DNA from 4 places in the Exiguobacterium sp. s28 genome. Region 4 is predicted to be linked to each of the others. Evidence: predicted binding sites of a transcription regulator. Region 4 holds the regulator's gene; each other region holds the start of a gene.
What was found. The regulator Rex, encoded in region 4, represses fermentation and respiration genes when NADH is low (regulators of the CRP and FNR family bind a similar motif). The targets are predictions, from matches to a motif close to TTGTGAAATATTTCACAA.
Positions count from the first base shown of each region.

Region 1: a site for Rex is predicted at 3,857-3,874, ahead of KNP78_RS00650 (L-lactate dehydrogenase). Genes of this name have one in related genera too.
Region 2: a site for Rex is predicted at 4,965-4,982, ahead of KNP78_RS09255 (cytochrome c oxidase subunit 2A). Genes of this name have one in related genera too.
Region 3: a site for Rex is predicted at 1,855-1,872, ahead of cydD (thiol reductant ABC exporter subunit CydD). Genes of this name have one in related genera too.

Region 1 covers NZ_JACSLL010000001.1:111,713-119,683, forward strand. The annotation lists gene KNP78_RS00630 (ROK family glucokinase) at 1-255, opposite strand, end outside; gene KNP78_RS00635 (YqgQ family protein) at 349-543, opposite strand; gene KNP78_RS00640 (M42 family metallopeptidase) at 540-1,562, opposite strand; gene KNP78_RS00645 (rhomboid family intramembrane serine protease) at 1,578-2,630, opposite strand; gene KNP78_RS00650 (L-lactate dehydrogenase) at 2,782-3,738, opposite strand; gene KNP78_RS00655 (DUF92 domain-containing protein) at 3,908-4,678, opposite strand; gene KNP78_RS00660 (5-formyltetrahydrofolate cyclo-ligase) at 4,657-5,211, opposite strand; gene rpmG (50S ribosomal protein L33) at 5,267-5,431, opposite strand; gene KNP78_RS00670 (1,4-alpha-glucan branching protein domain-containing protein) at 5,516-7,717, opposite strand; gene KNP78_RS00675 (DUF4912 domain-containing protein) at 7,732-7,971, opposite strand, start outside.
Region 2 covers NZ_JACSLL010000007.1:88,700-96,670, reverse strand. The annotation lists gene KNP78_RS09285 (hypothetical protein) at 1-772, opposite strand, end outside; gene KNP78_RS09280 (ABC transporter ATP-binding protein) at 769-1,449, opposite strand; gene KNP78_RS09275 (GntR family transcriptional regulator) at 1,427-1,819, opposite strand; gene KNP78_RS09270 (kinase) at 1,944-2,549, opposite strand; gene KNP78_RS09265 (b(o/a)3-type cytochrome-c oxidase subunit 1) at 2,605-4,290, opposite strand; gene KNP78_RS09260 (cytochrome c oxidase subunit II) at 4,291-4,761, opposite strand; gene KNP78_RS09255 (cytochrome c oxidase subunit 2A) at 4,784-4,903, opposite strand; gene KNP78_RS09250 (Crp/Fnr family transcriptional regulator) at 5,148-5,858, opposite strand; gene KNP78_RS09245 (aldehyde dehydrogenase) at 6,031-7,416, opposite strand; gene KNP78_RS09240 (MFS transporter) at 7,516-7,971, opposite strand, start outside.
Region 3 covers NZ_JACSLL010000003.1:175,675-183,645, forward strand. The annotation lists gene cydC (thiol reductant ABC exporter subunit CydC) at 1-106, opposite strand, end outside; gene cydD (thiol reductant ABC exporter subunit CydD) at 103-1,827, opposite strand; gene KNP78_RS05315 (Crp/Fnr family transcriptional regulator) at 1,952-2,641, opposite strand; gene KNP78_RS05320 (glycoside hydrolase family 31 protein) at 2,774-5,116, opposite strand; gene arcC (carbamate kinase) at 5,296-6,258, opposite strand; gene arcD (arginine-ornithine antiporter) at 6,274-7,749, opposite strand; gene argF (ornithine carbamoyltransferase) at 7,804-7,971, opposite strand, start outside.
Region 4 covers NZ_JACSLL010000011.1:5,567-13,537, reverse strand. The annotation lists gene KNP78_RS11400 (hypothetical protein) at 1-1,409, opposite strand, end outside; gene tatC (twin-arginine translocase subunit TatC) at 1,551-2,339, opposite strand; gene KNP78_RS11390 (twin-arginine translocase TatA/TatE family subunit) at 2,343-2,561, opposite strand; gene KNP78_RS11385 (redox-sensing transcriptional repressor Rex) at 2,561-3,217, opposite strand; gene KNP78_RS11380 (ABC-F family ATP-binding cassette domain-containing protein) at 3,367-5,268, shown strand; gene KNP78_RS11375 (hypothetical protein) at 5,265-5,672, shown strand; gene KNP78_RS11370 (hypothetical protein) at 5,723-6,289, opposite strand; gene tsaD (tRNA (adenosine(37)-N6)-threonylcarbamoyltransferase complex transferase subunit TsaD) at 6,304-7,326, opposite strand; gene rimI (ribosomal protein S18-alanine N-acetyltransferase) at 7,298-7,783, opposite strand; gene tsaB (tRNA (adenosine(37)-N6)-threonylcarbamoyltransferase complex dimerization subunit type 1 TsaB) at 7,776-7,971, opposite strand, start outside.

The sequences.
Region 1 (7,971 bases), on a different contig from region 4:
CGAGTATTCGACGACACCCTCGGAGAAGTTGATGAATCCAGGTGCCCCGATCCCCGCACCGGCGAACTCCTCTTTCGCTTTGCCCGATTTTTCTAGATAAGCCTCGAATGAAGCAGCGATATCAGTCGGAATATGTACCCCGTTTTCTCGAATGTCCGTCGTGATCTCCCATTTGTCAGAAATGATCCCGTTCATATCTAAGACGGCCATTTTCACCGTCGTCCCACCAATGTCGATTCCTAATAACCACTTCATCTGTTCCACTCCTCATCTCGATTAAATCGCTTTCATCCCATAGTTTACACTATTAAACCCCTAGTGCAAACCTTTGCACTAGGGGTTTTTCTGTCAATCTATTGAATTTTTCAATTCATGCGTCAAAATGATCTTGGCCGTGTCATACTCTCGTTGTTCAATCATCCCGCCGGCATGCAACTCGTCGAGTTCCATCATCATGAGGCCAATCTCGGCATCGCGTTCGCCGATATAAATGATCGTCCCGAATGATTTCAAGAATTGTTGGACATCATAAAAATTTCTCATCGTCCGTCTCCCATCGTCGTGAGCACATAACGATAGAGCAGTTCCCGTGTCGCTTCGAGCGATTTTGTATGCGTCCGCTCATAGCTATGGCTCGACTCGATGCCTGGTCCGAGGAGTGCATGGCGTACATCGTAGCCGGCACTGATTGCTGCCGAGGCATCGGATCCATAATACGGATAAATATCGACTTTATGGGCGATACCGTGTTCCCGGCACAACGCGGTGAACTGACGGCGTAATCCAAGATCGTACGGACCTGATGAATCTTTCGCGCAGATTGAAACCGTATATTCGTCCGAGTGCTGGCCGTCCCCGAGCGCTCCCATATCGACGGCGATATATTCGGTCACCGCTTCTGGTATCCCGGCGTTGCCCCCGAACCCGACCTCTTCATAGTTGGAGATCAAGTAATGGACCGGATGTGGCAAGTCGGCGCCGACGAGGTCTTTTGCCAAGTCGAGCAAAATGGCGACGGACGCCTTATCGTCGAGGTGTCGAGATTTGATATAGCCCGCGTTCGTCTGGCGAAAGCGTGGATCGAACGAGACAAAGTCCCCGACCTCGATGCCTAGGGCACGCACGTCTTCAGCCGAATGAACGTCAGCGTCCAGTCGTACCTCGATATTTGATGCCGTCCGTTCGGCACTGTTCGTGTCTTTATACACATGGACGCTTGATTGATGGATAAGAATCGTTCCTTCGACGGGTTCACCCGCCTCCGCATGGACCAAACAGTTCTCCCCTTCAATGGCGGTCCAGGCGTAGCCGCCGACTTGTGTCAACCTTAGACGGCCACTCGGCAAAATCTCTTTCACCATCGCCCCGAGCGTGTCGATGTGAGCCGTCAACAGGCGCGCCCGATCCGATTCCCCGTCAAACGTCGCCAGGAGCGCTCCTTTATTCAAGCGTTTCGTGGCGACGCCGAGATTCGTGAGTTCTTGCTCCACGAAGCCGATCGCCTCATCCGTCATGCCCGACGGACTCGGAATTTCAACCAGTTGCTTCAACGTATTAATCATATCCTTACTCCTTTGTCATCGATTATAGCCGAACCAGAATAACGCTCCAGATGCCACGAGTACGATCACCGCAAACAACAGGCGGCGCTTCTTCGTATGCTCATCCGGCAAGCCGACCACTCCCGCCATCAAAAAGCCCCCGACCAGCCCCCCCGCATGTGCGGAATGGTCCAAACTAGCGCCAAGGACGAAAGCGAGTCCTACGTTTAATCCTAACATAATAAACAGCGGCGGACCGAGCGTCTTCATAAATAAGGAACGGTCTCGAAGGCCAAAATAGAGGAGTGCCCCGACGAGCCCGAACAGCGCCCCCGATGCCCCGCCCGATATGGCTTCGCTGAACGCGTAAGAGGCGACTGTGGCGATGACGCCGGCTAACAAATAAATGGTGACGAAGCGTGACGAACCGTACATCCGTTCAACGAGCGGACCGAGCGACCAAAGCGCGAACATATTGATTGCGAAATGGAACCAGCCGATATGGAGAAACATCGGTGTGACCAGGCGCCACCATTCCCCTTCGTCGATGAGTGGATTCACTTTCGCCCCGAAGCGGATGAGCGTATTCGGGTCGAGCGTCGACCCGATCGATTCGGCGAACCACATGACAAGAAACGTCACGAACATGAGTCCATAGACGAATTGTGGTTTCCCGAAGGAGAACCGTTGCTTTAGTTCGTTCTTCCGTTGTTGATCGAGCGCGACGGCCCGTGGTCGGTACGACTCTTCTGTTTGCCCACACGGTCTCATGCCGAGCTTCACTTTCGCCGCAATCGGGAACTTGAGGGACGATAGGCGCTCCTCATCGACAAGCGGATCGCCGTAAATGTGGACGTGTAACTTCTCACGACCGATGCGGGCCAATCGAAACGAGTTCATGACCGCCTCGACGTCCATGCCGACATGGTTCGCCCAGGCTTTGTCCGTCCGTATGTAGAGGTGATAGACGTCCCCCGCTTTCGTGTCGAACAATAAAAGTGCCCGCGACGGCTCTAAGATGCCCTCGATGCGCCCTCCCGATTCGACCGCACGATATACGTCTTCCCAAAAACAAGCTGGCTCTGACATCGATGGTCACCTCCTTCTATACTTTTATTTTAAAGGAAATTATAGCTGGCGACAAAAGAGAGCCTCTATGCAACGTGTCGAGAAGAGCGGATGACAAAAAAACCGTAGCGGCGTTAGGCGGCTACGGTGATGAGCGAAGGATTGCTCGGTTTTATAAGACAGGTTGCATCGTTTTCAAGAGCACTTCTGCCGAATGATGCATCTTTTGTTTTTCTTCTTCTGATAACTCGATTTCCACGACTTGACGGACACCTTGACGGTTGATGATCGCTGGTACCCCGATGTGGATGTCGTTCAAACCGTACTCACCGTCCAAGTGCGCGCCGACCGTCAATAACGTGTTCTCGTTGCGAAGCACGGCTTTGACAAGACGAAGGAGACCAAGACCGATGGCGTAGTACGTCGCCCCTTTACGTTCGATGATATGGTAGGCTGCGTCACGAACGTTGACGTAGATATCTTCGAGGTCTTCCCATGTGTACTCGTCATTCTCTTCAAGCAACTGTTCGACCGATTTTCCGTAAATGCGGGCGTTGCTCCATGCCGCGAACTCTGTGTCGCCATGCTCGCCCATAATGTAAGCGTGGCAGTTACGTGGATCGACGTTGAAGTAATCACCGAGCATGTAGCGAAGACGTGACGTATCGAGTACCGTTCCTGAACCGAACACCCGATGCTTCGGTAATCCTGAATATTTCCAAGCCAAGTGGGTCATGATGTCGACCGGGTTTGAGGCGATGATGATGATGCCATCAAAACCAGATGCCATGATGTCCCCAATCATCGACTTCATGATTTTGGCGTTCTTTTCGACGAGGTCGAGACGTGTTTCACCTGGTTTTTGCGGTGCGCCGGCAGTGATGACGACGATATCTGCTGCACCACAGTCTGTGTAGTCTCCTGCCCAGACGCGCATCGGTGAAGAGGCGAACGAGACACCGTGATTCAAGTCCATTGCTTCCCCTTCAGCTTTCGATTTGTTGATATCGATGATCACAAGTTCCTCACAGAGACTAGCTGTCGTCAATTGGTAAGCAAAGCTGGCACCGACCGCTCCGGCCCCGACGAGCGCGACGCGTGTTACTTTAGCATGATTTAATGTTTCCATATTGATTCTCCACCCTTCGAACAATCTGTTTCATGTTTTTGTTTTGTCTGTTACATAAAGATTGTAACATCATTCACAAACACTCACTACAAGGGAAACCGTTTTCAGTTTGGCAATATTGTGACAATATTCACATTCATTTGAAACATCTTCACTGACTGTACTACCCTCATCGCAGCAAGAGGAAACTAATCGCCGCCGCCGAGGCGATCGCCAAAAAGTTGACGGCGTCATTGCCGAGAAAGCGCCAGCCTGAAACGTAAGTCGTCGGCTCGTGATGATGGACTTTCTTCTCGGTCAACTTACCGCATACACGACAGCGAAACTTGCGTTGAACCGTCGCCCCAAGGAGAGTGTCGACAACGCTTCCGGTCAACCCGAGAGCAATCAACAAGCCGGCGAACCGTAAGCTGATATCGATAAATGGCAACGAAGCGACGATAATGACCGTTGCCCCCGCGACCGACATGAACGTCCCGAACGGAGACACCCCGCCACTCGTTCCCGGTTCCACTTCGCGGAACGTCAAAATGGAGCGCGGTTTTTGTTTGGCGAGCACCCCGAACTCGGAGCCCCAAGTGTCGCTCGTCGCCGCCGCAATCGAAGCGATGTACGCGAATAACCAGGCATCGTTCGGTGTAAGTAACGTACCGAGCGCCGTCGCCATACCGATACCACCGTTGGCGAGCACTTGAACGAAGTCACGAGGTCCCGATTTTTCAACGATTTCATCGACAGGCTCTTTGTCGCGGGAACGGTATTTCGAGGCGAGCGATGACGTCGAAAAGAAGACACCGAGCAAATAGAGCCCGAACCAACCAAATCCGTACCCAATGACTGTACCCGTCACGACCGTCAAGACAGCCCCAGAACGGGTCAGTGAGCGCAGACGATAGCCGGCGAAGGCTACCAGACAAGTTACGAGAAAGATGGCGAGCATAGAATCGTTTCCCTTTCCGTCACGATAAATTCGACAGGAATGTCGTGTGGCTCGACCGGGATTTCATCGAGCAGTTGGACGTCATAGGCCAACGAGATGGTGACACCTTCATACGTCGCTAAAAAACGGTCGTAATACCCCCCACCCCAGCCGATCCGATACCCGGATCGGTTAAAGACACGTCCCGGCACGATACAGACGTCAATCGTCCGCGTCGTCGCGACCGTCGTCGGCTCTAAAATACCCATGACGCCCGACTCAAGGTCTTCGAACGAATGAATTTCATGGAACGTAAGTCCCTGTTTTGTAACTTTCGGCACGAACACCGATTTTCCTGCCTGCCAAGCTAAGCGAATGAGTGGCAACGTATCAATCTCTAAATCGAGGGCGAGCGTGACGGCCACCGTATCCGCCTCTCGCCACGCCTTCAGTTCGGTCAATGTATGTATGATGACGCGGTCCCGGTCCGGTCGGTCGTCGAGTTCACGGATTTGACGATGTACATTTTGCCGGAGTAGTTTCTTTTCAATCACTTCAATTCCCCCTTGTTCAAAAAAAAGGCCGCCACATGAGTGACGGCCAGTCTCATTATTTCACTTCGCGGTAAAGCGTGTGACGACGGAGACGTGGGTTGTATTTGCGCAATTCGAGGCGCTCTGGGTTGTTACGTTTGTTTTTCTTCGTGATGTACGTGCGATCGCCTGTTTCTGTGCAAGCTAGTGTGATTTTAACGCGCATTTCTTTCACTCCCATCTTACTGATGTTGTATCAAGTGCTTTTGCTTTACAGTCTAAGCATACTCAATTATCCTACCAAGTTTTATTTGAAAAAGCAAGGTTATTTCGTGTTCTTTTTCAAACGTTTCTGCCCGTATGGCGAAGCATCGAGCGGCAGGCAGGTTTTTACGTTATCGCCAATCGGATAGCGCATTCCGACTTCCTCGGTCGACAGTTGTTCGCAAATAAAGACCGTATCGGCTTCAGCGAGGATGCTGCTCTCGATTCGATGGATTGCGTCGAACAGTCCGCCGTGTCCATGCGGATTGCGAGTCGTTTCAAATGACAACATAGTTGAGTATAACGGAACTTGTAGTGCTTTCGCAAGTGAACGTGCCGCTGTAATCGTCATCCAATCGAATTGATGGATCGCTTTGAAGGTGACTTTCGAGACAAGCTCATGTGCAAGTTTGACGTAGGCCACGTTTTGAGCCGCAACTTGGTTCATCACATGCTCCAAGAACGGGCTCGTCAGGCGAACGCGGTACACGTGAACACGGTTGTGGCGTTCATATTCCGGCAACCCTTCTTTGAACGGTGTCAAGACGTACACTGTCTCCCCGTCCGCTGCTCGTGCCTCGACCTCGTCGATGACGCGACGACCGAGGTCCCCGACGACGTTGCCTGTATATTCAGGCGTCAAGACGAGGATTGCCTCGTCCTCTTGGCCACGCTCCGTAGTCACATAATAGTCGTGTGGCGACAAGAACGTGTCGATGTCGATGTCCACATCGTCAAGAAACGGATACGCGCGATAATGTTCAGCGAGCAACTCGTCCGATAGCTTGTCTTGATAAAGTGCCGTCTCGAGCTCGGCGAACAATCGCGTATGCTCGCGGAACCGTTCTGCCGCATATTGGGCCGTAGTCTGCCCGTCGAGGATAAACGCCCAGTCACTCGACACAGCGAGTACGTAATGGCGAATGAGTTGGATCAGTGTCCGGTCGACGAGTGGCGACTTGTGACGATAGTCGGCCACGTCTTTGACGAGTTGCGTCTCCATCATGTGTAAGTGACGTAGCATCCATTCGTTGCGTTCGTTGATCCAGACGTCGCCGTACCCTTTACGTCCCCACGTGTTCATCGATACGTGGACCGTCTCGAGGTCTTGGAAGTGACGCTCGAGGAACAAAGCTGGCGTGATTGTCTCGATGCCAAACTCTTCGAGCCGTTCGGCGACTTTCCCGAGGAACTCGGGTCCTTCAAACCACCAGTGTCCGAACAGCTCAGCATCGAACGGTGCCGTCACGAGAAACGGCGGGAACATCTGTCCACCGTGGGCCTCGAGATGCCCTTCGAGCGTCTGTGCGAAATCGAGGGCGTGGTTGTCGATTTGATGTTCGGCCCAGGCGCGGACATAATAGTCTTTCTCATCCGAGTCGCCCGTGATGCGGTGCATCTTCAAGCCCGTATCGAAGCGAATTCCTTCCGGATGCATGAACTTTTCAATATACTCCCAGTCGCGATCGTAGGCGAGGTCACGATAAAACTCGCGATAGTCCGGATGGCCCGGATACCCGATCATCGAGCTCCAGATTTTTCCGGAGATGATTTGGTCACGCGGGAACAAGGCGACGCCATGTGGCGAGTAGACCGGAGCGCCAATGCCTTTCTCCGGCGTCGGATCAGCTTCGAGCAAGGCGTGCTCATCGACGAACGTATAGCGAATCCCTTCTTCATAAAGGATACGGTCGACACCTGGTGTGTAGGCGCATTCCGGTAACCAAATGCCGGTCGGACGGAACCCGTAATGACGTTCGAAACAGTTCAGTCCCGTCCGGATTTCAGCGCGAGCCGCCTGCTCAGTGAACAAGTGCGGGTTGAAGCCGTGCGTCGCCGTACACGTGACCATATCGATGAACCCTTGCTCACGATATGTACGGAACGCATGGTTCAAGTTCTTTTCCCAATGCAGGAACGTTGTTTTCAAATCGTTGTAGCGCCCGCGATAAAAATGGAGCGTCTCAACTTCCTGTTCGCTCCGTCCTTCGGCGAGCTCGATCTCAATCAATTCGAGCATCTCATCCAAGTGTTCCACGTAACGGTCCTGGACGAGCGGGTCGGCGAGCATCTCGACGACGGGCGGTGAGATGCTGACCGTCCAATGGAGCGGTTTTTGCAGACGGTCGACTTGCCAAAGAATCGGGATATATGTCTCGGAGATGGCTTCATACACCCATCTCTCTTCTAGACGGTGTTTCTCTTCATGTCTTACGTACGGAAGGTGGGCATGAAGGACGAGTGAAAAATAACCTGGTTTCATCTAAAAAATCCTCCTCAGCGCACGAATCGATATGCGGAATATTTTGGTAAAGTGTCGAGTAGTTCAGGAGCCTCGACTTCCCCGTATTGCCAGCGTCGCACCGGTTCGGCGAAACGACCGTGCCCGGCCGGCTCAGCTCGTGGCGTGTCAATCGGTGAGGATGCGAGCAGCGGAAGGAATTCCCCTTCCATCGTCCGAATCCCAAACTCAAATACGTATGTCGTATTCGGGTCGAGCGGACGGACGAACCAACT
Region 2 (7,971 bases), on a different contig from region 4:
TAATCCACACCGCTGCCATCATCCATGCCATTAGACCGAGACCAATCACAAGCGTCATCTCATCCATAAACAAGCGGTTCTCCAGGAAGAAAAGTGCCGTCACAGGAACGACAATCAACGTTCCAAGCATCAACATCGCAATGATCGACGACCACATTGTCCGCTGCCATAGACTTCGTTCAATCAACACGAATGTGAAGACGAATAAAATGATGATCACAATCAGCAATTGATGGATGATAAAGTTGACGATTGAAGCAGGATACATGATTGAGAGCGCCCCATCGTAGCCGATGGTCTGTTCGAATGAGCCACGCATCGGAATTATTTGCGAGTCAAACCAACTCGAAAACGCTATGTACTGGAGTTTGAGCGCAATCCACTGGACGGAGAACAATCCAAGGATCATCAACATCATCGTCACTAGCTTCGCACCGAAGACGAGCATCCGCTGTTGCGGCATGAGCAGCAGGCGCATCATGAACGTGCCGCGACCTTGGAAATCCCGATACCAAATCCAAAAACTGAAAAATATCATCGCCGTCACCGCTACCCCGATCGACAAAATAAACGCCATGCCTCCGAGATAATTGGCGAACGTCAAGATATAATCCGGTGTCCCGGTGCGACGGATTTCTTCATACATATTCGTCTCGCTCCATAAAAAGAATCCGAGCCAACCGAACTGAACGACGACGAGCAGTGTGATCAAGATGAGATACGGTTTCGTCATCCGTTCGACTTCCCATCCGATTAGTTTCAATAAGTTCATGCCCCAAACTCCTCTCTCATGACATCGACGATCGACTTTCCGTGAATGAAGCGGACGTCTTCAACGTCGAACTCACGGACGATTCGACCGTTGTTCAACATGACGGCCTTATCGACCAAATATTCGATGTCTTCAATCTCATGCGTCGTGATCAAGACGCCGCGGTCTTCCATGATGTCACTCGAGAACAACTCGACGATTTGTTCTTTCGAGAATACGTCGATGCCCGAGAACGGTTCGTCGAGCAATAAATAGTCCGGGTCTTGGGCGATGCCGAGCACCAAATTCACTTTCGCGAGCGTCCCTTTTGAGAGTTCATTCAACTTGTCCTCTGGGAACAGCTTGAACTCATCGACAAGACGGGCAAACAATTTCGGGTCGAACTTTGGATAAAAGTCGCGCATGAACGCCTCGCACTGTTCAATCGTGAAATGGAGCGGGAACGTCGAGTGATCCGGCACGAACGCGACACGATTCAAGTCGAGCGGTTTGCCGTCGACGAGCACCGTCCCCCGGTCGAATGGCGTCAGCCCCATGATCCCTTTGAGAATGGTCGACTTCCCGGTCCCATTCAAGCCGATTAGGCACGTGATTTCTCCTTTTTGGGCCGTGAACGACACGTCTTCGATAACTTGTTTTCTCCGGTAACGTTTTTTAACTCCCAATACTTCGATCATCGAGATTCCCCTCCCCGTATTGCCGTTTGATTTTATCGACGAGCTCATCCATCGTGACGTCGAGTTCTTGAATCGATTCGACGAAGACGGCGACCGCCTCATCGACGAGTTCGGTACGGATCCGTTTCAATACATGTTCATCCGTCGTCACGCGACTTGGGCGATTCCGTTCGGTCGTAATCAATTGTTGTTCCTCCATTTCTTTGAACGCCTTTTGGACGGTGTTCGGGTTAATTTTCAATTCGCTCGCTAGCTCACGCCGCGACGGCATCTCTTCGCCCGCTTTCAGTTCGCCAAGTGCCATTTTCTTTTTGAAGTAGTCGACGACTTGGATGTAGACCGGGGCTCTCGTGTTGAATTGTATGATCATGTGGTCACCTCTCTAAGTGTATGATTCGACTAATACACTATCTGACTGTATTATCACCATAGTACACTAACGGAGTCAACAGTTTTTTCCAAAACAAAAACGCATCCTCCTATAAGTGGATGCGTCAACTGGATTGAACGATGTGATTGGCCTTGGCTTTCGGATTAACCGTCTTCAAATAATGCACTTCTCCGGGCCAGTACCGGCGCTCGTACTTGGCAATCCGCTCCGACAAATCGCCGATATACGTATCACGATTCAAGACCCGTTCATACCGGACCTCCCGCGGACAGTCGAGATAGACGACGTAGTCAAAATAAGGGCGCCACTCGTCCCGCAATAAAAAAATCCCTTCGATCAAGACAAGTGCGTTCGGAGCAATCTCGATTTTTCGCATGACGATTTCGTCCCGGTCGCGCGCATAGTACGGTAACGTCAGCGTTGTCTCCCCTTGCCGCAACGGTTCGAACAACGTCTGGACAAGTAAGTCGACGTCCCATTGGAGCGCATAATATTCCATCGCTTCCGATTGTCCCGTCTCGTAACGCCGATGCCGCTCGACGATAAAATCATCGATATGTAGCATCACTTCCTTCGGTGAGGTCCCGCGCAGTTGATCAACAAGCGTCGTCTTCCCAGCTCCGCTCAATCCATCGATGGCGACGATGAACGGCCGGCCTTGCGGATGCTTGGCGTGTTCTCGACGAATGGTTTCCCGTAAAGTGTCCATCCCCTCATCCCCTTCCCACAAAAAAAGTCAGCCCCGCTAAAGGGCTGACTTCAGTTTACCAGAGCACCCAGCCTTTCGCTCCCGGTGGCGCACTCTCAATCAAGTGCCAAATCGGGACCGTATAAGCGAACGCGATCAAGACGAACGTGACGGTGATCCATAGTTTCCAGTTTTCAAAGAAACGAGGCGTCTCCATCGCTGCCTCTTCCGTCTCAGCGAGCGGGAATTCTTCCTCCCCTTTCGGCGCGAGGAACGACAAGTTGAACATTGAGTAAACGAAGATGAGGACCGAGATCAAGAGGATCGTCCCGCCAATCGCCATGGCGATGTGGTATGGAATCCATTCGCGCGTAAGCGCATCCGAGAAGTACGTTGCCGGTCCGGTCCGACGCGGGTTACCTTGGAGTCCTGAGATGTGCATTGCGTAAGACATGATTGACATCCCAAACGCCCACGTTCCCGTTTGAATCAATCCGAGTCGGTTCATCTTTTTCGTGAGTGTACGACCGCGCAATACCGGTACGAGCCAATATGCCGTTCCGAAGAACGTCAAGGCGACGGCCGTCCCGACTGTGATATGGAAGTGACCTGTGACCCAAAGTGTGTTGTGGACCATCGCGTTCAATTGGTGCGATGCGTTGATGATCCCGCCGGCTCCGGCTGGAATGAAGAACAACATGCCCACGAACGGCGCGAGGAAACGGACATCCCCATATGGCATTTTCTTGACCCAACCGAATAGCCCACGGGCACCGAGTGCGCGACCGCGAAGCTCGAACGTCGCAAACAGCGAGAACGCCGTCATAAACGACGGGATGACGACGAGGAACGTCAAGATGACTTGAACGAACTTCCAGAACGGCTCAATCCCCGGCTCTGTCAACTGGTGGTGGAAACCGACCGGGAACGAGAACAAGAGGAACAATAGGAACGCCATCCGGGCGAGCGCATCCGAGAAGATTTTCCCCCCGATGACTTTCGGCACGACCGTATACCAGACGATATAGGCCGGCATGAGCCAGAAATAGACGAGGGGGTGACCGAAGTACCAGAACAACGTCCGTGATAACTCAATCCCGACCGTGTCTTTCCATCCGAGCGAGAGCGGTAGCAGCTGGAACAGAATCGTTCCGGCCACACCGAGCGTCGCGATGACCCACAATAGCATCGTCATGACACTCATATACGCCGGAAGCGGCGGGTGAATACCTGGGTTCTCCCGTTTGTAGTCCGCATACATCCGGAACATGGCGAACGCAGACAACCATGTGCCGACGACAAACAAGACGAGGCCGATATAGAAGATCGGGTCGGCCATGAGCGGCGCGTAAAACGTATACAACACGGTCGCTTTATTGGCGAGCACCATGATCGTGACGAGCACGGCACCGGCGATGATCATCCAAAATCCGAGCCATGCGACCCGGGTCGGGAACGACTCAAAACGTCCGAACGACTTAGCGAGGAGCGCGTAAAGAAGACCGATGATGAACATTGTCGTGAAGACGAGACCGAGCATGATACCGTGTGCGGTCAAGAGTTGATAATAACCAAATACTTCCGGGATGACGCCCGTTCGGATGAGCGTCTGCATGAGTCCTGCCAAACCGCCGATCAGGACGGCGAGGACCGAAATGACGACATGGGCATAGGCGAGGCGCGCTTCTTTAACACCGATACTTGGTACCGGTACGCCGCGTTCCATTTCCCACTGTTTTAATTTTGAGGCTACGTCATTCATTTAGTCCACCACCTTAATTTTTGTCGACATCATGTGATGTCCGGTCCCACAGTATTCGTTACATAGAATCAAGAATTCGCCTGCTTCTTCGAACGTATACGTGAGCGAGTTGATGTGGCCTGGCACGACCATCATATTGACCGGTGTCCCTGTCAATTGGAACCCGTGGACGACGTCCGGTGACGTGACGAGAAACGTGACTTTCGCCCCTTTTGGGATTTCCACATTGCCCGGTGTGAATGTGAACGCTTGGGCGACCATGACGAGCTCATACTCGTTGTCACCGATTTTATGAAGCCCTGGTTTGTCGAACGGTGCAGTTTGATGCACTTTTGCCGGGTCGATCAAATCGGCGTCCGAAGCCGGCTGATTCCCTGCCGCAAACGCAGAGATACCGAGCACTGTCAAAAAGACGCCTAATAGAATAATGCCGAATACTAACCAATACTTCTCAAGTTTATGAATATGCATCGTGCTTCCCTCCTCTTGCTCGTTATCGTGTCACAAATAAGTAAAAGACCGACGACCACATGGCAATGATGACACCAGCGACAATCATGACCGATGTGAACGTGCCTTTTAAGTTCGGTTCTTGTCCATCGTTTTTCTCCACGTGAAGGACCCCTTTCCCTTTGATTTCCACTTTCATTGTATGAAAAGGGGCACTGATTAATATGTGACATTTGTCACTTCAAAAGTGACAATCACATCAAATTTGCGTAGTTTCCACACATAAAGTTCACATTTGGAAAAAAGGCATACAAAAAGGCGATTGCTCCGACATCAGTCGGTCCAATCACCTGTTCATGTTCTCATGTCGTGACGCCGCACGTTTTTCAATGCTTATGAACGGCAAGTCAAAGCCGACAAATACCGGCGGGACAGCCTTCGCAGTAACATAGCTCTTTTAGGAAATCGATGTCATGCAACACCATCGATGTCGGAGTCGTCGTTAACACGCCTTCTTTCCGCCACTGGTTCATCATTCGATTGACCGTTTCGCGAGGTGCACCGATCAATTGTCCGAGTTCGCCGTCAGACGGATGTCTCGGAACTGTGACCCCCTCTGTCTCCTCTACGCCGTGCATTGCCGCCATGCGAAGCAACGTCGAGGCGAGCGCCCCTGGCTTCCCATACAGCAACAAGTCACGTAACTTCATCTCGGACTGTTTGCGCATCATCGAAGTCCAACGCAACACCTCCGTAGCCAGCTGCGCGTCTTGACGCACGAGCTCGTCCATCTCTTGTTTTGAAATCCAGCCGATGACACTGTCCTCGGTCGTCTCGATACTATAGGAGCTCGGGAATACATCGTCGATGTCGAACTCTCCAAAGAAGTCGTCAGCGCCGTATATGAACATGATGAGCGAACTCCCTTTTTTCGTCAGTTTCGTGAATTTGACGGTACCGCTCTTCAAATAAAAGAACTTACTGCATTTTTCTCCTTCCCAACAAACGATACTCGCTTTTGAATATTCTTGAAACGTCATCATCTCGAATAAGAGCTGTTTCGTCTCTTCTGAGAAGACGAAGCTGTTCGGTTGGGTCGTCCCACATTTCATAGTCATGTTGTCTGCTCCCTCCACTGGTCTCATGCCTAATCTGGCCTCGTGCGTGATATATGGTTTTATTATACAGGAGGGCAATGGGCATTTTCATAAAAGTATGTGACATTTCAAACAATCTTCTTATTTTTTCGTTCACAAAAAAAGACTGCAGGCTCTCTGCAGTCTAATCCAATCATCGGTAGACGAGTCGAATCAACTTCTCGGCTCCCTTGAAGTTCGGATAACGAACCGGCAAATCAAATTTCGTCGTATTGCGTAAAATCGATTTGGCATGGCTGAACGTCTCAAAGCTGTAGCGACCATGATACGAGCCCATTCCGCTCTCACCGACGCCACCGAACGGCAGGTTCGGGTTCGTCAAATGCATAAGGACATCATTGACACAACCTCCGCCAAACGTGAGATGCTTCATCACCTTCTGTTCCACCTCTTTCGTCTCAGTGAACAAATAGAGCGCGAGCGGGTGTGGGCGCGCTGCAACGAAATCAATCACTTCATCGAGTTGACGATACGTGAGTACCGGTAGAATCGGCCCAAAAATCTCATCCTTCATAACGTTTGCGTCTTCTTCGATGTCCGTCAATACAGTCGGAGCGATCTTCAATTGATCTCGGTCGGTCTGACCTCCGAAAAATACGTCGCCTTCCGTCAAATATCCGGTCAAACGGTCGAAATGTGTCTCATTGACGATTCGTGTGAACCGCTTCGTCCCGACGCCATTCCCGAACATCGTGAACGCTTCACGTTTAATGGCTTCGAGGAATACCTCTCGTTTCGATTCATGGACGAGGACATAGTCTGGAGCGACGCACGTTTGCCCAGCGTTCATCCATTTGCCCCAAGCGATCCGTTTCGCCGCAATCTCGATATTGGCATCGTCATGGACGATGGCCGGCGATTTCCCGCCGAGCTCAAGCGTGACCGGCGTCAAATGTTTCGCCGCCGCCTCCATGACAATTTTCCCGACCGGTGTCGACCCAGTGAAGAAGATATGGTCCCACTTCTTTGCGAGCAGTTCCGTCGCCACGTCTTTATCTCCTTCGACGCTGACGACGAAGCGGTCAGTGAACGCCCGTTCGAGCACTTTTGTGATTATTTGGGCGACGTTCGGTGTCAATTCCGAAGGCTTCACGACGGCCGTGTTCCCTGCGGCAATCGCTCCGATGAGCGGTGCCATCGCCAATTGAAACGGGTAGTTCCATGGAGCGATAATCAGTACCGTGCCATAAGGTTCATACATGACCTCACTTTTCGTCCCGAGATGAATCGAAGCACCGCGGACTCGCTTCGGGCGCATCCAACGTTTCAACTCACGAGTCGTCCGTGTAATCTCATCGTAGACGAAACCAATCTCCGTCGTGAACGCGTCGAGTTCCGATTTGTTCAAATCCTGCTCCAACGCTTGGAGAATTTCGGCCTCATGATGTTTAATCGATTCTTTTAAAAACGTCAGCATACTGAGACGGAATGCGAGCGATTTGGTCGCTTGTGTCCGATAGAAGCGACGTTGTTTACGGATGAGCTCTTCGATGGTCAACTGTTCGATTGGTGCGAGCATAAATCTGCCTCCCTTAGATGATAGCGCTAGCTTCATCTTATCATTTTCTCTTGGCCATCGACCATTTTGAACCTTCGCTCCGCACACTCTCGGTCTGCCTTATCTCACGGGCACGTTCCGCTTTTTCGCTTGTTGCATCAAGACGAGAACCAACCCGGCGGCGAGCAAGATGCCTCCGGTCACCGTGAATTTTTGCGTCAACGTGATGGAAAGCCAGCCTAAAAAAGCCGAGCCCGTTACCGTCCCGAGCGAGAAGAAGGCATAAAAATATCCGTAGGATTTGCCACGGTTGGCATGGTTGGTGGCTTTGATCAACATCGTGTTGATGGCTGGGAACAAGATCGCGAAACCGACACCGTACAAGGCGAGCACCCCGTATAAGAGACTAGATGTCTCGGCACGGCCGATCAACAGTTGGCTCACACCAAGAATGCCGACACCGAGTGCCGCAAGTTTCGCTGGTTCGATTTGATCGAACAAACGGTTCGTCGGTAACACAAATACGAGCACCGCCATGATTCCGAACGTACTAAGCAGTGTCCCGCTCAAGCGGGA
Region 3 (7,971 bases), on a different contig from region 4:
ACAAAGCGACGGCTGCGATGCCAGCGACATAACCAAAGAAGATCGAGAGGATGATATCCTTTTTCTCTCGCATCATCCATTTCGTGATCGTCCAAAGGGAATTCATCCTCTCACCCCTTTCTGTAGCGTGAATAAGTCAGCGTATTGCGGAACGCTGAGCAGTTCGTCATGTGTGCCTTGGGCGACGAGACGCCCTTCGTCCATGAACCAAATCGCATCGGCTTGTTTGATCGTATGCAGACGATGCGCGACCGTGACGAGCGTTGACTCACGTGACAACTCATCGATTGAGCGCCGAACGATTTGTTCGGTCACTAAATCAAGTCCGGTCGTCGGTTCATCGAACAAGATGATGCCGGGACGTTTCAAGAAGGCCCGGGCCAAGGCGAGCCGCTGCCGTTCACCTCCGGATAAGCCGTAACCCCCTTCACCGAGTTCGGTATGAAGACCGTTCGGCAACTGAGCGATGACATCGTTCAGTCCGGCTGCCGTCGCCGCCTCGAGGATGCTCGCTTCGTCCGCCGCCTCACCGAGGGCGATATTATCGGCGACGGTGCCGGCGAACAAATACGGATTTTGTGAGATATAGCCAATCGTGTCATACCATGACGTATCGGTGTACGTCTCGAGCGGTTCACCGTCCACGAGGACACGTCCGCTGTCAGGTTTGACGAGCCCCGATAACACGTTCAAGACGGTTGTCTTCCCGGACCCGCTCGCCCCGACGAGCGCCATGTGGGAACCGGCAGGAATCATGCCGCTTAAAGGCTGGAGCGTGAAACGCCCCCCTTCATAGGCGAATGATGCTTCGTCGAGCTCGAGGTCGGGTGTCCGGCTCGTCAACGTCCGGTCGCCCCACTGCAGACGTTCATCCGGTGCGTCGAGCGCCTCGAAAATACGATCGGCCGCCCCCATGCTGCCGCGTCCGGTATGGAACGCACCGCCGAGGTCTTTAATGGCCAAATAGTATTCCGGAGCCAAGACGAGAATCAAAAAGCCGGAGAAGAACGTCAAGTTCTGCCAGACGACCATTTGCAGCGCCACTTCGAGCGCCACGACCCCTGTGCTGAGCATCGAGATGAACTCGAGCATGAGACCCGATAAGAACGCCGTCTTCAAGACGACCATCGTCGCGTCGCGGAAGTCGAGACTGCTCTTTTCAATCGCTTGCGCCTCACGCTCGGTCCGACCGTATAGTTTCAATGTCGTCAATCCTTGCAACACGTCCAAGAACTTTCCGGAGAACTGGTTCATCTTCTCCATCTGTTGTTCGGATTTTTTCTGCGTCGCAATCCCGATGATAATGAAAAAGATTGGGATGAACGGCGCCGTCACCATCATGATGACGCCCGAGATCCAATGTTGGCTGAAGACGACGACGAGAATGAGCAGCGGAATGATCGACGTTTGAATGACTTGCGGCCAATATTGGCTGAAGTAGGCGTCGACTTCATCGACCGCGTCCATGAAGACGCTGACTTTCTTTCCGGACTGGCCGGACAAAGATGTCTCGATCGGATTCGATGTATAACGGTCAAGCAACTGAAACCGGAGTGTCCGTTTCGCTTTCTCCGCTAGACTAGCTCCGATTCGTCCTGACATGTAGCCGAACAAAGCACGCGTGACGAGGGCGAGAATGAGCCAGCCGAGCGCCGGGATGATGCTTTCAAACGATGCATTTTTAAAAAAGACCTGGTCGACGATATCGACGATTAAATACGCCTGCGCCAAAATCGACAATCCGATCATCACCGCGGCGATGACGAGTCCGACGATATGGCGTTTTTCAGCTAAAGCGAGAGCTTGCAGTCGTTTCACTGCGTTCATCCTTTCTATACTATCCAAAACTTTTCTTTGTGAGGATTCTCACTAATTATAACTGATGCACACGACCATGGCGAACGCTTCGCTTAGCCAGACATGCAAAAGACGCCGCGTATATCACGTGGCGTCATACCGTCGTCTGTTCAAAGTATTCGGGATGGCCAATCATCAATTCACGCGCATCGAAGTGAAGCACCTCTTCTTTTCGTAAGCGCGATAAGATGTTCGACACGGTCTCCCGTGACGTACCGGATAAGCGTGAGATTTCAATCGTCGTGAACGGACACCGGACGCGAACCCCCTCTGCTTCCGGTTCCCCGAGGTCTTCAATCAAGTAATGGATCGTGTTGAGCACGCGTTCGGTCGCACTCGGAGTGATGATATCCTGCACCCGTCGTTCGTGCAAGTCGAGAATCCGATTCATCTGTCCGACGATATGGAGTAACATCGACGCGTTCCGAGAGACGAGTTGTTCGAATCGGTCCGTCGGCATATAGATGACCTCGATATCGGTCAACGCCTCCGCCGAATGTTGATAATACGGTTCCGTCATCAAGCCACGATACGGGAACAGTTGCTTCGGTTTCAAGTAGTCCGTATATTGATGGGTCGCCGTCTCGTTGTTGCGCTCGAGCTTCACGTAACCGCTGATTAAAAAGTAGACGCGCTCCCGAGGATCGCCTTCCATGAATAAGAGCTGTCCTTTCCGGTACGTTCGACAATAGACATGGGGCAACAGTGCCTCGAGCTCACGGGCGGTACATTTGGTGAATACATCGAGTTGCCGCAAGTCGTCTACGGTCCATTTCGGTTTCATGTTGAACCCTCCAATCTATCTTGCCTCTCCTTTTAGTATAGTTGGATTCAATTTGAAAACGCTTACAAAATCCAACGATTTTCTGACAAAAAAAAAAGAGGGGCTTTCACCCTCTTCGTCACAGCACGTTATTCAATCGAGCATCAACTCCATGATCGCATCTTGCAGGTCACGGTCGAGTTCAAGCGCGTGCAAATCGAACAGCCATGCCTCGAGCCGCGTCTTCGCTGCCGCCGATCGATACAACTTGTCTTTTAAATCATAAGAAATCTCGGCGCGGTCCAAGAAACGATACAAACGATCGAGCCGGTGATCGTTCGCCGTCAATTCGACCGGGAGAGACACCGTCATCTCTTCATCAATCGGACCGAGTTCGAGGCGCAGTGTCTGGGTCTCTCGATTGTATTCACCAGAACCGGTCACGCCTCGGAGGAGTAACGTGACGTTACGGTCAGACGGCAAGACGGTCCGGTCACCTGTAACGTGAATGTGGAGCTTCCGTTCCTCCCAATCAAGCGTGAACGTCGTCTCAGCGTAAGCACCCGTCTCATAGTCACGGTCCGACCCGTTGTCTTCATAGAGCGTGAACGTATTCGACGCGCCCGGGAAGACAAGAACTTCCAATTCGCCCGGGTTATCCGTATCGTTACGGCCCGAGTAATGCCGTGCCATCGGGATGATTGCCCCTGCTTTCGCGAACACTGCTTGTTCGTCAAGTCCCCGGAACACCCGAACCGACTTCTCTCCCGCATAGCGATGACCGGTAAAGAAATCGAACCAGTCACCTTTTGGTAACCAGACGTTCGTCGCTGCGACGTGGAGCTGTTTATTCATCGGCTCGACGATCGGAGAGATGATGAGTTCACTGCCGAAGTAGTATTCGTTCGGTACTTCATACGCCGCGTCCTCGTCCGGATGTTCATAATACATTGGTAAGATGAGCGGCAAGGCACCCGCGTGGTTCCGCCAGTTCATCGTATAGATGTACGGGATCAATTGATGGCGCAGACGCAAGAACGTCTTCATCGACCGCTCCGCCTCGAGACCGAAGCGCCACGGCTCTTTCCCGTTGAACGTACTGAACGTCGAGTGCAGGCGCATGATCGGACTGAACACACCGAACGCGACCCAACGTGCGGCGAGCTCATCGTCTTTTGAGCCTCGGTAATGGCCACCGATATCGTGACTCCACCAACCATAGCCGATATTGGAAGCGGTCGCCGTAAAGTACGGCTGGAACGCAAGCGACGCCCACGAAATCAACGTGTCTCCCGAGAAACCGACCGGATAGCGGTGACTGCCCGGGCCCGAATAACGGGAGAAGATGATTGGTCGATCGCCATCCCGGGCGATGTCGGCCGCATGATAGTGGTTCAGCATCCAGAGCGGGTCGAGCCCTTCCATTTTCGACGTCGAGCCTTGTTGCCAGTCGATCCACCAGAAATCGACGCCGTCGTCTTCATGCGGATGATGCATCTGCTCGAAATAGGCTTGAATGAAGCGTTTATCGGAAAAGTCGAACGGGATGCGGTCGCCTTGGGACGGATCGATGCCCATCGCCTCGGCCATCGCCACATATTGGTCTTCGAACGCACGCACGCCATCCGCCGGATGCAAGTTCAACGTGACGAGCAACCCTTCTTGCTTGAGCCACGTCAAGAATCCTTTCGGGTCCGGGAACAAGTTCTTATTCCATGAATAACCCGTCCATCCGCTCCCGTATTCTTCCGGGACGTCGGTGACGTGCCAATCCATGTCGATGACGCTGACCGAGAACGGGATGTCCTCTGTCTTAAACCGACGCATGAGTTCTTTATATTCCGTCTCGTCGTAGCGCCAATAGCGGCTCCACCAGTTGCCGAGCGCTTTTCGTGGCAACAGCGGCGTCGGGCCGGTCAATTGATAGAAGTCACGGAGTGCGCGCTTATACTCATGCCCATACCCGAAGTAGTACAAGTCATGGATATGTTTACGCCGCGGTTCGACGAAACGGTCCTCGGTCATGATGAACGAATCAGAGTCATCGATGACGGCATACCCTTGTTTCGAGGCGATGCCTTCACCGAGTTCGGTCGCCCCGTCGACATGGTCGAGCGTTCGCGCCGTCCCTTTCAACGTCCGCTCCGGTCCGTTAAACGTATAGCGGCTATAATACGTACTGAAGTTCCCTTTCACGTCGACGTAAAGCGTGTTCGGCGCGAACGGCCCTTTCGTGTAGTAGAGGTGGACGTGCTCCGTGATGATTTGCAATTCCGTCTCATTCTCAATCACGCGAAACTCTGGGACTGCGAACGCCCGGTTAAAGACGACTTGGGTCGGCCGGTCTTCGAACACCCCATCCTCGGCATACTCCATCCGAATCAGTTGGCTCGTCAGTACCGTGAAGCGATAGCAGCTCCCTTGGACGATTGCCCGATCATCTGCCTGCGGTTTCATTTGTTGCGTATAGACGTTCTCCTCTTCAAATAGACGCATAAGATCGAGCGTTGCCGCTCTTCGTCACTCCCCTTCTTAATTGTGCAAACGTTTACACTCAAAATGATAGCAATGTCTAAATCGACATACAACATTCCTTCCCCATGTCGGACCATAAAAAACGACGAGCAGCCAATTCAGGAAAAAAGCCACAGACGCTGATGTCTGTGGCGTTGAGCTTATTGTTGGAGCGTCGCGGCGAGTCGGACGCGCGTCCCGACCTCACCTCGGACCGCCGCAAGGGCTTGTTCGAGCGACGTGATGACGGCAACCCGGTCGTGTCCTGATTCGGCGAATTGAAGGGCGGCCCGAACTTTCGGCAACATGCTGCCCGGTGCGAACTGGCCTTCGGCGATAAACGTCTCGAGTTGTTCTTTCGTAGTCTCCTCGAGCGCCCGGGCCGACGGTGTCCCGAAATCGACGAACACGTGCTCGACGGCCGTCAAGATGAGGAGCATGTCGGCGTCGACGAGATCGGCGAGTTTCGCAGCGGCAAAATCTTTATCGATGACCGCCTCGACGCCGATATAGCCATCGGCTGTATCGATGACAGGAATCCCCCCGCCGCCAGAGGCGACGACGATGTGCTCATGGGCGACGAGGTCACGGATGACCGCGTGCTCAAGAATCGCCACTGGAAACGGGCTCGGGACCACGCGGCGATAGCCGCGACCGGCGTCTTCTTTGAACACATAACCGGTCGTCCGTTCAAGCTGCTGCGCTTCCGCCTCGTCATAGAAAGGACCAATCGGCTTCGTCGGGTGACTGAAGGCACTATCGTTCGGGTCGACGACCGACCGCGTGACGATCGGTGCGACCGAACGTTCCAAACCACGAGATCTCAGTGCTTTCGTGAGGGCGTTCTCGAACCAATAGCCAATCATCCCTTGTGTCATCGCCCCGCAAACGTCGAGCGGCAAGGCCGGCGTCGCCGGACTGTCCGACGCAGCCTGCTGCAACATCAAATTTCCGACTTGCGGCCCGTTGCCATGGGTGATGATGACCTCAATCCCTTCGGCGACAAGCGCGGCCAGTGATTCCGCCGTCGCCTCAACGGCTCGAATTTGAGCCTCGGCCGTCGCATCTTTACCTTGTTGAATCGCATTTCCACCTAGTGCGATGACTACTCGTTTATTCCGCATATTGGTTTCCCCCGATCAAAAGACTGAGATATTTCCTGAGACGATGCGCACGACGGCCAAGATGGCGAGCGCGGTCAAGACACCGGCCACGATCCACTCCGTCTTCGTCAACGTCTTGATGCCGTTCTCACGTTGCGCCTTGATGTAGAGCAACGTACCTGGTGCGTACAGTAACGTCGTCAAGAGCAGATAGTCGATTCCGGCCGCATAGATGAGCCAAATCCCGTAAATCGAGGCGACGGCTCCGATGATGAGGTCGCGGGTCCGACGTTCACCGGCATTGTAGCCGATGCCGTTCTTCGCGACTTTGACTTGATAGAAGGCCGAGAAGACGTACGGGATCAAGATGGCGCTCGAGGCGAGCGAGAACGCGAAATTATACGCCGCATCCGAGAACAGGAACGTGAAGAGGAACAGCTGGATCAACCCGTTCGTGAGCCAAAGCGCGTTGGCCGGCGCATTGTTTTTGTTCTCTTTCGTGAACCATTTCGGGAACACGCCGTCTTTCCCGGCTACGAATGGGATCTCAGCGGCGAGCAACGTCCAGCCGAGCCATGCTCCGAGAACTGATATGACGAGACCGCCATTGATGAGCATCGCGCCCCACGGTCCGACCGCTGACTCGAGCAAGTACGCCATCGCCGGTTGCGAGGCGTTCGCCACGTTCTCTGGATTCATGAGACCGAGCGACATGACCGAGATGAGCAGATAGATGATGAGCGTCCCGAGCAATCCGATGACCGTCGCTTTCCCGACGTCCGAGCGCTTGCGGGCCCGTCCAGATAAGACGACCGCCCCTTCGACCCCGATGAACACCCATAGTGTGACGAGCATCGTCGAGACGACCTGGTCTCTCACACTACCCCATGAGAAACCACCCTGTCCCCAGAAATCGAACGTGAAATTATCGAGGTTGAAGAAGAATAAGGTGATGGTGATGAAAGCAAAAATCGGTACGAGTTTGGCAATCGTCGTGATGATGTTGATCATCGACGCTTCGTGGATACCACGTAAAATCAACGAATGCACGAGCCATAGCATAATCGAGGCACCAATGATCGAAGCGATGTTTTGACCGCCTTCAAAGATTGGGAAGAAATAGCCGACCGAACTGAACAGAAGCGTCGCATAGGCGACGTTGCCGAGCCACGCGGATAGCCAGTAGCCCCACGCCGAGTTGAACCCGACAAACTGACCGAAGCCGGCACGGGCATAACTGTACACACCACCATCGAGATCCGGACGACGCATCGTCAAATTTTGAAAACTGAGTCCGAGGGCGATAATCCCGATTCCGGTGATGACCCACCCAATCAAAATCGCTCCCGCGTTCGCACCTTGGGCCAAGTCGGCCGCCAAGTTGAAGGCGCCGCCGCCGATCATTGAACCGACGACGAGTGCCGTCAGCGCCCCGAGCCCTAAACGTCGATCTTTCTTCTCTGGTTGCACGCCAGCCGTTCCACTTGAGTCATGCGCTATTTTCGTAGACATTGAACTCATCCCTTTCGTTTAGTACGGGCCGGAGGGGAGATCCCCTCCCATCCGTCAGCGTTCAAGCCATTCGTTCGTGTCGGTGAGCGTCGCGGCCATCACCGCTTTAATCGTATGCATCCGGTTCTCGGCTTCGTCAAAGACGAAGGAGTGACGGCTCCGGAACACTTCATCCGTGACTTCCATCTCGCTCAACCCGTACTCCGCATGGATCGCCCGGCC
Region 4 (7,971 bases):
TCGGCGTAAACACCTGACCCACTACCGATTTTCACAGTCACACGCGATCCAGGTGTGAACCACCGCGCCGGTTGCCACGTATAGCGACCCGACTCATCCGATTGGACCGTCGCCGATTGATAGTTCAACAATGAATCCGATGAGTTCGATTGATACAAGTTTTTCGTCACACTGACAAACACCGGCGTGTTCGGTGCCGTCTTCCCGCTGATCGGGCCTAAGACACCGGTTGGCGGGTCGAGCGTGAGCGGCACATAGTTCGATGCCCATAAGTCTAACCGGCGCTCAAAATCGTTCCACTTAAAAATCATGTCATACGACTCATTCGTCTGTAACGTCAGTTTCCCTTGCTCCCAAACGAACGGGTCGTCTTGATGGGCTAAACGTGCCGTCAGCTCAGTCGCTGGAATCGGTAAGGCCGTACCATCGACGAGCGTGGCCGTTCCGTTGACGTCATATGGACGACCTACCTCATAGCGATTCGTCGTTTTCGGCACATTGACATTCAGTTGCCATGGTGCTTTCCATAAAGACTCCGGTGTGTACACTTCCGTCTTCTTCATACCAAAAACGTACCAAGGACCGTGTTGTCGAATGTCAGCGTCATCAATCGGTGCCTCTTTCCACTCATTCGTGCTGACGTTATAACTGACATAGAATGTCGTATACATTTCTCGCGTCATGAAGTAGTAGGTGCCGTCTTTCCACGTAAGGTTACTTATGTTTGGCGCATCTTTCTCAATCCATCGTTTCGTCGCCAAATCGAAAATAAACATGTGCTCCGAGTCATCATTTTTGATCACGAACCATTGATTCGCTTCTTTCATGTGACGGGCCCACCTCACCTGTCCTGAATAGGAACTGATTGTCTCAAGCACCTCTCCTGTCACCGTCCGCTTCGTCACTTGACCGTCGGCGAACGCGAGGACGTTCCCATCATCGAGCAGACTGTATACCTGATCGCTGCCTTTCGTGAGCGATCCGAGAATATCACCTGACATCGATGTGATAATATACTTTTCGTCATCAGCCCATAACATCATTCCTGTTGTTACATTCGTTGAGACGAGTCGATTCTCACTTCCTGCTTCGATTGGGAATGTCGTCGCTTCATTCGTACGTATATCCCACATCACCCACTCCGGCCATCCTTTTAACATAAATCGGCCGTCTCCGATGGCATACATATTATAAGCAGCAGACACGCGAATCGGTAACGTATATTCCTCACCGGTCTCAATGTGAACTAGCGTCTCCGGATCTCCCGAACGCCACACATACCCACTATCTCCTACGACTTCTCCTGCCGGAATGATTTCCGGTTTGGCATAGTCTTCTGCTCGGACTTCAACTCCCGGTGCTACCATCATGACGAGCACCACGAGCATGCTCCATAACCACTTGTTCATTACTCTCCTCATTTCTGTTTATGAATGCATAACTTTCAAAAATAATCCATTTTTTGATTTAACCCTCCTAATTTTAAGTTGTTTTTTCAAAATTGAATAGCCCTAAAATCAAAAAAAACACCACGTCGCATGACATGGTGTTTACTTCTCATTCATTTGTTTCATCAAATCCATCTGTTCTTTCACCATCGCCTCTTTCTCACGTCGGAGCACACCCCGGTACGTGATGCGTGAAATCGATAAACTGATCTCATACAAGAAGAAGAGCGGCAGTGACACCATGAGGTGCGACGTCAAATCCGGCGGCGTGATGAAGGCCGCGACGACGAACAAGGCGAAGTACGCATACTTCCGAATCGATGACAGGAAGTACGGCGTCACGACACCGATGCGCGTCAAGAACATCGTCACGACCGGCAACTGGAATAACAGTCCGAATGGGATGGTCAGTTGCAGCAAGAACGTGAAGTAGTTCGACGCCCCGATGATTTGCGTCAGACCAAGGTCTTGCCCGAGGTCCGTCGAGATATCGAGGACGAGCGGGAACAACCAATAGTAGGCAAACGCCAAACCGACGAGGAACAAGATAAAGATGATCGGAATATAAGCGAGCGTCGCTTTCCGCTCGTTCGGATGCAGACCAGGTGCGACAAACGCCCACAGTTGATACAGTAGAAACGGACCAGCCGCGACGAGCCCGATGACGAGCGCCAAATTCAAGTAAATCATGAGCGGGTCCGCGACCCCAAAGGCGTTCAATTCAAGGCCTCGTTCGACGAGGTCGGCCTGGAGATAGGCGAGCACATATTTGACACTCGGCAAAGCAATCAAAAAGAAGGCAAAGACGACAAATGCCGACAGCATCAGTCGTCTCCGCAGCTCTGTCAAGTGGTCGGACAGTGCCCGTTCTTGATCAGGTTGATGGCTCATCGCTTACTGCTCTTTCTTCTCAATTTCTTTCTTGTCTTTCTCGTCATGCTCGTTCATCATGCCACTCGTGGCGTTTTTGAACTCACGGAGCGTCTGTCCGGCGGCGCGTCCGAATTCAGGCAATTTCTTCGGCCCGAAGATGATGAGCGCGATAATCGCGATGACAAACAGACTTGCTCCGCCTGGAATACCGACGACGAGTGACGATAATAGTAATTCCATTATTGATGGACCCCCTCAGCAGATGGATAGTGTTGCATAAAGTAAATGAGCGACTGGAGTTCGATCGACAAGTCGATATGATGGACGCGGACCGTATCCGGCACAGTAAGCCTGGCCGGTGTAAAGTTCAAGATGCCTTTGATGCCGAAGCGGACCAAGTCATCCGCGACAGGCTGTGCATAGGCAGACGGCACCGTCAAAATGGCAACGTCAATCTTGTTTTGTTTCATGATCTGTTCCATCTCATCGACGTGATGAATCGGGACACCGGACATCGTCGTGCCGACTTTTGTCTCGTCTGCGTCGAACCCGACAACGATATGTGTGTTATTGTTTTTAAGGAAGTTATAGTTGACGAAAGCTGTCCCGAGATGACCAACCCCGACCAAGGCGACGTTCGTAATCTCGTCCTGATTCAGTGTCTTACGGAAAAAGTCTAACAGATACTGTACGTTATAGCCATATCCCTTTTTACCGAGCGCACCGAAGTACGAGAAATCGCGACGGATTGTGGCCGAATCGACCTTGACCGCCTCACTCAGTTCAGCAGAAGAGACACGCTGTTTTCCTGATGAATGCAGGCTTTGGATAAACCGATAGTATAGTGGCAACCGTTTGGCTGTCGCTTGCGGAATCTTTGGTTCGTTTTGACTCAACGGAAAGAGCCTCCTTTTTACGACGCGTTTCAAACGAATCTAATTTCATACACCTTGATTGTAAACGAATTCACATAACCACTCAACGAATATACCTGAAAAGACTAAAAAATACAGTATACTAAATAGAGAGAAAGGGGTTTTTTCACTTGATCCTACTGCAAGTCAATAACTTATCGAAATCATTCGGCGTCGAGCCGATTTTAGAGAACGTCAAACTCGAAATCCAAGAAGGCGAACGCGTCGCCCTCGTCGGCCGGAACGGCGCCGGCAAGTCGACACTGCTCAAAGTCATCGCCGGGGAATACAACTATGACTCGGGCGATATCATGAAACCGAAAGACGTGACGATCGGCTATCTCGCCCAAGATTCAGGACTTGAATCGAACGAGACGATTTGGAACGAGATGCTCACCGTCTTCACCGATTTAATTGAACAGGAAAAAACGCTCCGCCGCATGGAACAAGACATGGGCAGCGAGCGCATCTTGAACGACCCGGCCGCCTATGAGCGCCTGCTGTCGTCTTACGATGAAGAACAGCATACGTTCAAAGACCGCGGCGGCTATCAATACGAGGCGACGATCCGCTCCGTCCTTCACGGAATGCGCTTTTATCCGGACGACTTCGAGCGCCGCATCGATACGCTCTCCGGTGGACAACGGACCCGCCTCGCCCTCGCGAAGATGCTGCTCCAAAGTCCAGACCTGCTCATCCTGGATGAGCCGACGAACCACTTGGACATCGAGACGCTCGGTTGGCTCGAGAAGTATTTGAGCGGCTATAAAGGCGCCGTCCTCATCGTCTCCCACGACCGCTACTTCCTCGACCGCGTCGTCTCGGTCGTCTATGAGTTGTCGCGTCACCGGAGCCGTCGCTTCGTCGGCAATTATACGAAGTATCTCGAGCAGAAGGCCGCGATCTATGAGCAAGAAAAGAAACAGTTCGAATCACAGCAAGAAGAGATCGCCAAGATGCAGGACTTCATCCAGCGCAACATCGCCCGGGCGACGACGACGAAGCGGGCCCAGAGTGTCCGCAAGCGTCTCGAGAAAGTCGATCGAATGGAAGCGCCGGACGGTGATGAGCGTAGTGCCGTCCTCTCGTTCTCGATTAAGCGCCAAAGCGGGAACGACGTGTTGAGCGGCAGCGACCTCGCCATCGGCTATGAGGAACCGATCGCCCAAAATCTCCGCTTCCAACTGCAACGCGGCGAATCGGTCGCCCTCGTCGGCCCGAACGGGGTCGGCAAATCGACGCTCTTGAAAGTGTTGACGAAACAACAGCCGGCCCTTACCGGTGACATCCGCTACGGCACCGGCGTCGAGATCGGCTACTACGACCAGGAGCAACAGAACTTGTCAGACGCCAACCGCGTCATCGACGAGATTTGGAACGACTGGCCGCTCATGCGCGAACAAGAAGTTCGCAGCCTGCTTGGTCAGTTCCTGTTCAGCGGTGACGACGTCATGAAACGTGTCCACGAATTGTCGGGTGGAGAGCGGGCCCGTTTGACGCTCGCCAAGTTGAAGCTCGAGCAACCGAACTTGCTCATCTTGGATGAGCCGACGAACCACTTGGACCTCGACTCGAAGATGATCCTCGAGAACGCCCTCGTCGACTACCCGGGCACGATCTTGTTCGTGTCACACGACCGTTACTTCATCGACCGGCTCGCGACGCGCGTCTTAGAGATCACGCCGAACGGCATCGACGAATACCTCGGTGATTACTCGTACTACGTCGAGAAGAAAGAAGAACTCGAAGAACTGGCCCGACTCGCTCGTGAAGAGACGAAACAAGTCATCGTCAAAAAACAGCGCGCCGACAAGGAACAGCAACGTGAGGAGCGCCGGATGAAACAACGAATCGAGGAGATTGAGCTCACGATCGAGCAACACGAGGCCCGGCTCGAGGAAATCGAGCAGCTGTTGTGTGAACCGGACGTCTTCAACGACTTCGCCCGGGCACAGGAACTGTCGACCGAGTCCGATGCGACGAAAGAATCGATCACGGCGTTGTATGCAGAATGGGAGGAGCTCCATTCATGATGCGATTCCGTGCGATGCGAATCGAGTGGATGCACGCCTTCCTGACTGGTCTCGCCTACATCGTGCCGACCGGGACGGAGTACGTATCCGAACTGATTCGTGGGGAACCGACCGTCGTCCCGTCGTTCCTGTTTTATTTCCTGCCGGTCGTCATCGGCTTCATCATCCAGACGTGGAGCGGGATTGTCATCAGCTTGTTGAGCGGTCTGCTCATGAGCACGCTCTTTATCCGCCTTGTCGTCTGGCCGGTCGATGTGACCGTGCACAGCTTTTACACGCCCGGCTCGGTATGGGGGCACTTCTATCAGTCGACGCTCCTCATGTGGGTGCTCGCCTTGATCGTCTATGTCGTGAGCCGAGTGAATATGTGGTATAAACAAAAGAAACATCATCCAGAAGTATAAAAACAGGGAAGCCGCTCTCCATTGTGGAGGTCAGCTTCCCTGTTTTACGTTTAGAAATAACGCAGCGGTTGGAACCCGCGCGTGTGGAAGTCGAGCTTGATGCCGTCTTCCGTGATGAAGAACACGTACTCGTTCGTATCGACGTCACGGACGAACACTTTGTAGAATGTGAGCTCCTCTTCGTCGTTCGTCACATATTTTGCCTCATGCGTCGAGATGACTTGGGCGAACAATTGCTCTTCGTCAAACTCGTTGACGATGTCCTCGAACTTCGCCGCCTCTTCTTCGGTCGCTTCTCGTCCCGGTGCGATTTGATAATACGCATCGCTCGCTTTCGGCTGAACGCCGAGGTTGCGGTCGACGACGATGACGCTTTCGATGTCTTGGTCGTCTAGGCTCTTATAGCCATACAACGTCTCGACGAGCGTGTTCTCACCCGTGACCCGGCCGATACCTTCGAGCGATTCCGCTCCCGTGAGCGACCGGACGCGTGTCGCTTCCGGAACGATTTCTTCTTGATAGGCGATATTATAAGCGCGGATGATCTCCCGTACTTGCAAAAACGTCGCGACGACGAGCAGTACGACGAGACCTCCAATGATTATGCGTTTCATCATCTGTATATTTCCCCCTAGACTGTCATGCTCTCTTCTAAGGATAACCCAGGAACCGCATTCATCGCCAGTGTATCGCGCTTTCCGCGCACATACGCGTGATGTGCCGCGACTCCAATCATACCGGCGTTGTCTCCGCATAGATCAAGTGGTGGGATGACGAGGCGGATGCCTTCGCGGTCCGTCGCTTCTTTGAGCGCAGCGCGGAGTCCACGGTTGGCTGCGACGCCACCTGCGACGAGCAATTGCTTCGCTCCTTTTTCTTTCACGGCACGAATCGCTTTCTCGACGAGCACTTCGACGACACTCGCTTGGAAACTGGCCGCCAAGTTTTCAGGGATGACCGTCTCCCCGCGCTGTTCAGCGTTGTGGACGGCGTTGATGACCGACGACTTGAGCCCGCTGAAGCTGAAATCGAAACTTCCCGCTTCAAGCCGAACCCGTGGGAACTTGTAAGTGTCTTCCCCATCGGCTGCGAGACGGTCGATGGCAGGTCCACCTGGGTAAGGAAGGCTGAGCGTCCGTGCGACTTTGTCATACGCTTCTCCGGCCGCATCGTCACGTGTCTCCCCAATGACTTCGAACATACCGTGCTCGGGCATATAGACGAGCTCCGTATGGCCGCCCGAGACGACGAGACAGACGAGTGGGAACTCCATCTCTTCGACGAGTTCGTTCGCATAGATGTGTCCGGCGATATGATGGACACCGATGAGTGGTTTACTGTGGGCGAACGCGAGCGCTTTGGCCGCACTGATGCCGACGAGGAGTGCCCCGACGAGACCCGGCCCTTGCGTGACCGCGACGGCATCGACGTCTTGCATCGTCACACCGGCTTCACTAAGGGCGTCATCGATGACGTACGTGATCCGTTCGACGTGATGGCGCGAGGCGACCTCCGGGACGACTCCGCCAAACCGTTTATGACTTTCAATTTGCGACGAGACGACGTTCGACAAGAGCGTCTTGCCGTCACGCACGAGCGCGACGGACGTCTCATCACAGCTCGACTCAATCGCGAGGATGAGCGATGTGTCCATCTGTTTCACTTCCTAACTTCGCCCAGTAAATATAGGCGTCTTCATTATTGTCTTGATAGTAGCGTTTCCGGCGTCCGGCATTTTCAAAACCGAACTGTTCATACAACTTTTGGGCGCCGATGTTCGAGACGCGCACTTCGAGCGTGAGCGCCGCGAGTGACTTCGAGCGGGCGAATTCAACGAGTTTCGTCAGGAGAAGATTGCCGATGCCTTGCCCACGATATTCCGGTAAGACGGCGATGTTCGTGATGTGCCCCTCGTCTACGATTTGCCAAACCCCGACGAAGCCGACCACGCGTCGTTCATGCACAGCGACGAAATAGATCGCTTGGTCATTGCGGAGCATCTCGTTCATGAACGCTTCTTTCGTCCACGGAATAGCGAACGAGGCCTCCTCGACTTTGGTCACTTCTTCGACGTCGAGCCATGTCATGCGCCGGATTTTAATGTCAGCCATTGTTTTGTCCCTCGAGCCATTTCGCTTCCGCCTCAGCGAGACGAAGATACTCGGGCTCAAACGCATGAACATCGTCCGTGACGTCACCTAACGCGACGAGATCGCTCGCCCGGCCATAGCTATGCGCGGCCGGTGCTTCGGTATAGTCGTAAGACGCGAGTACGTCACGGAACGGCTCGACATCACCG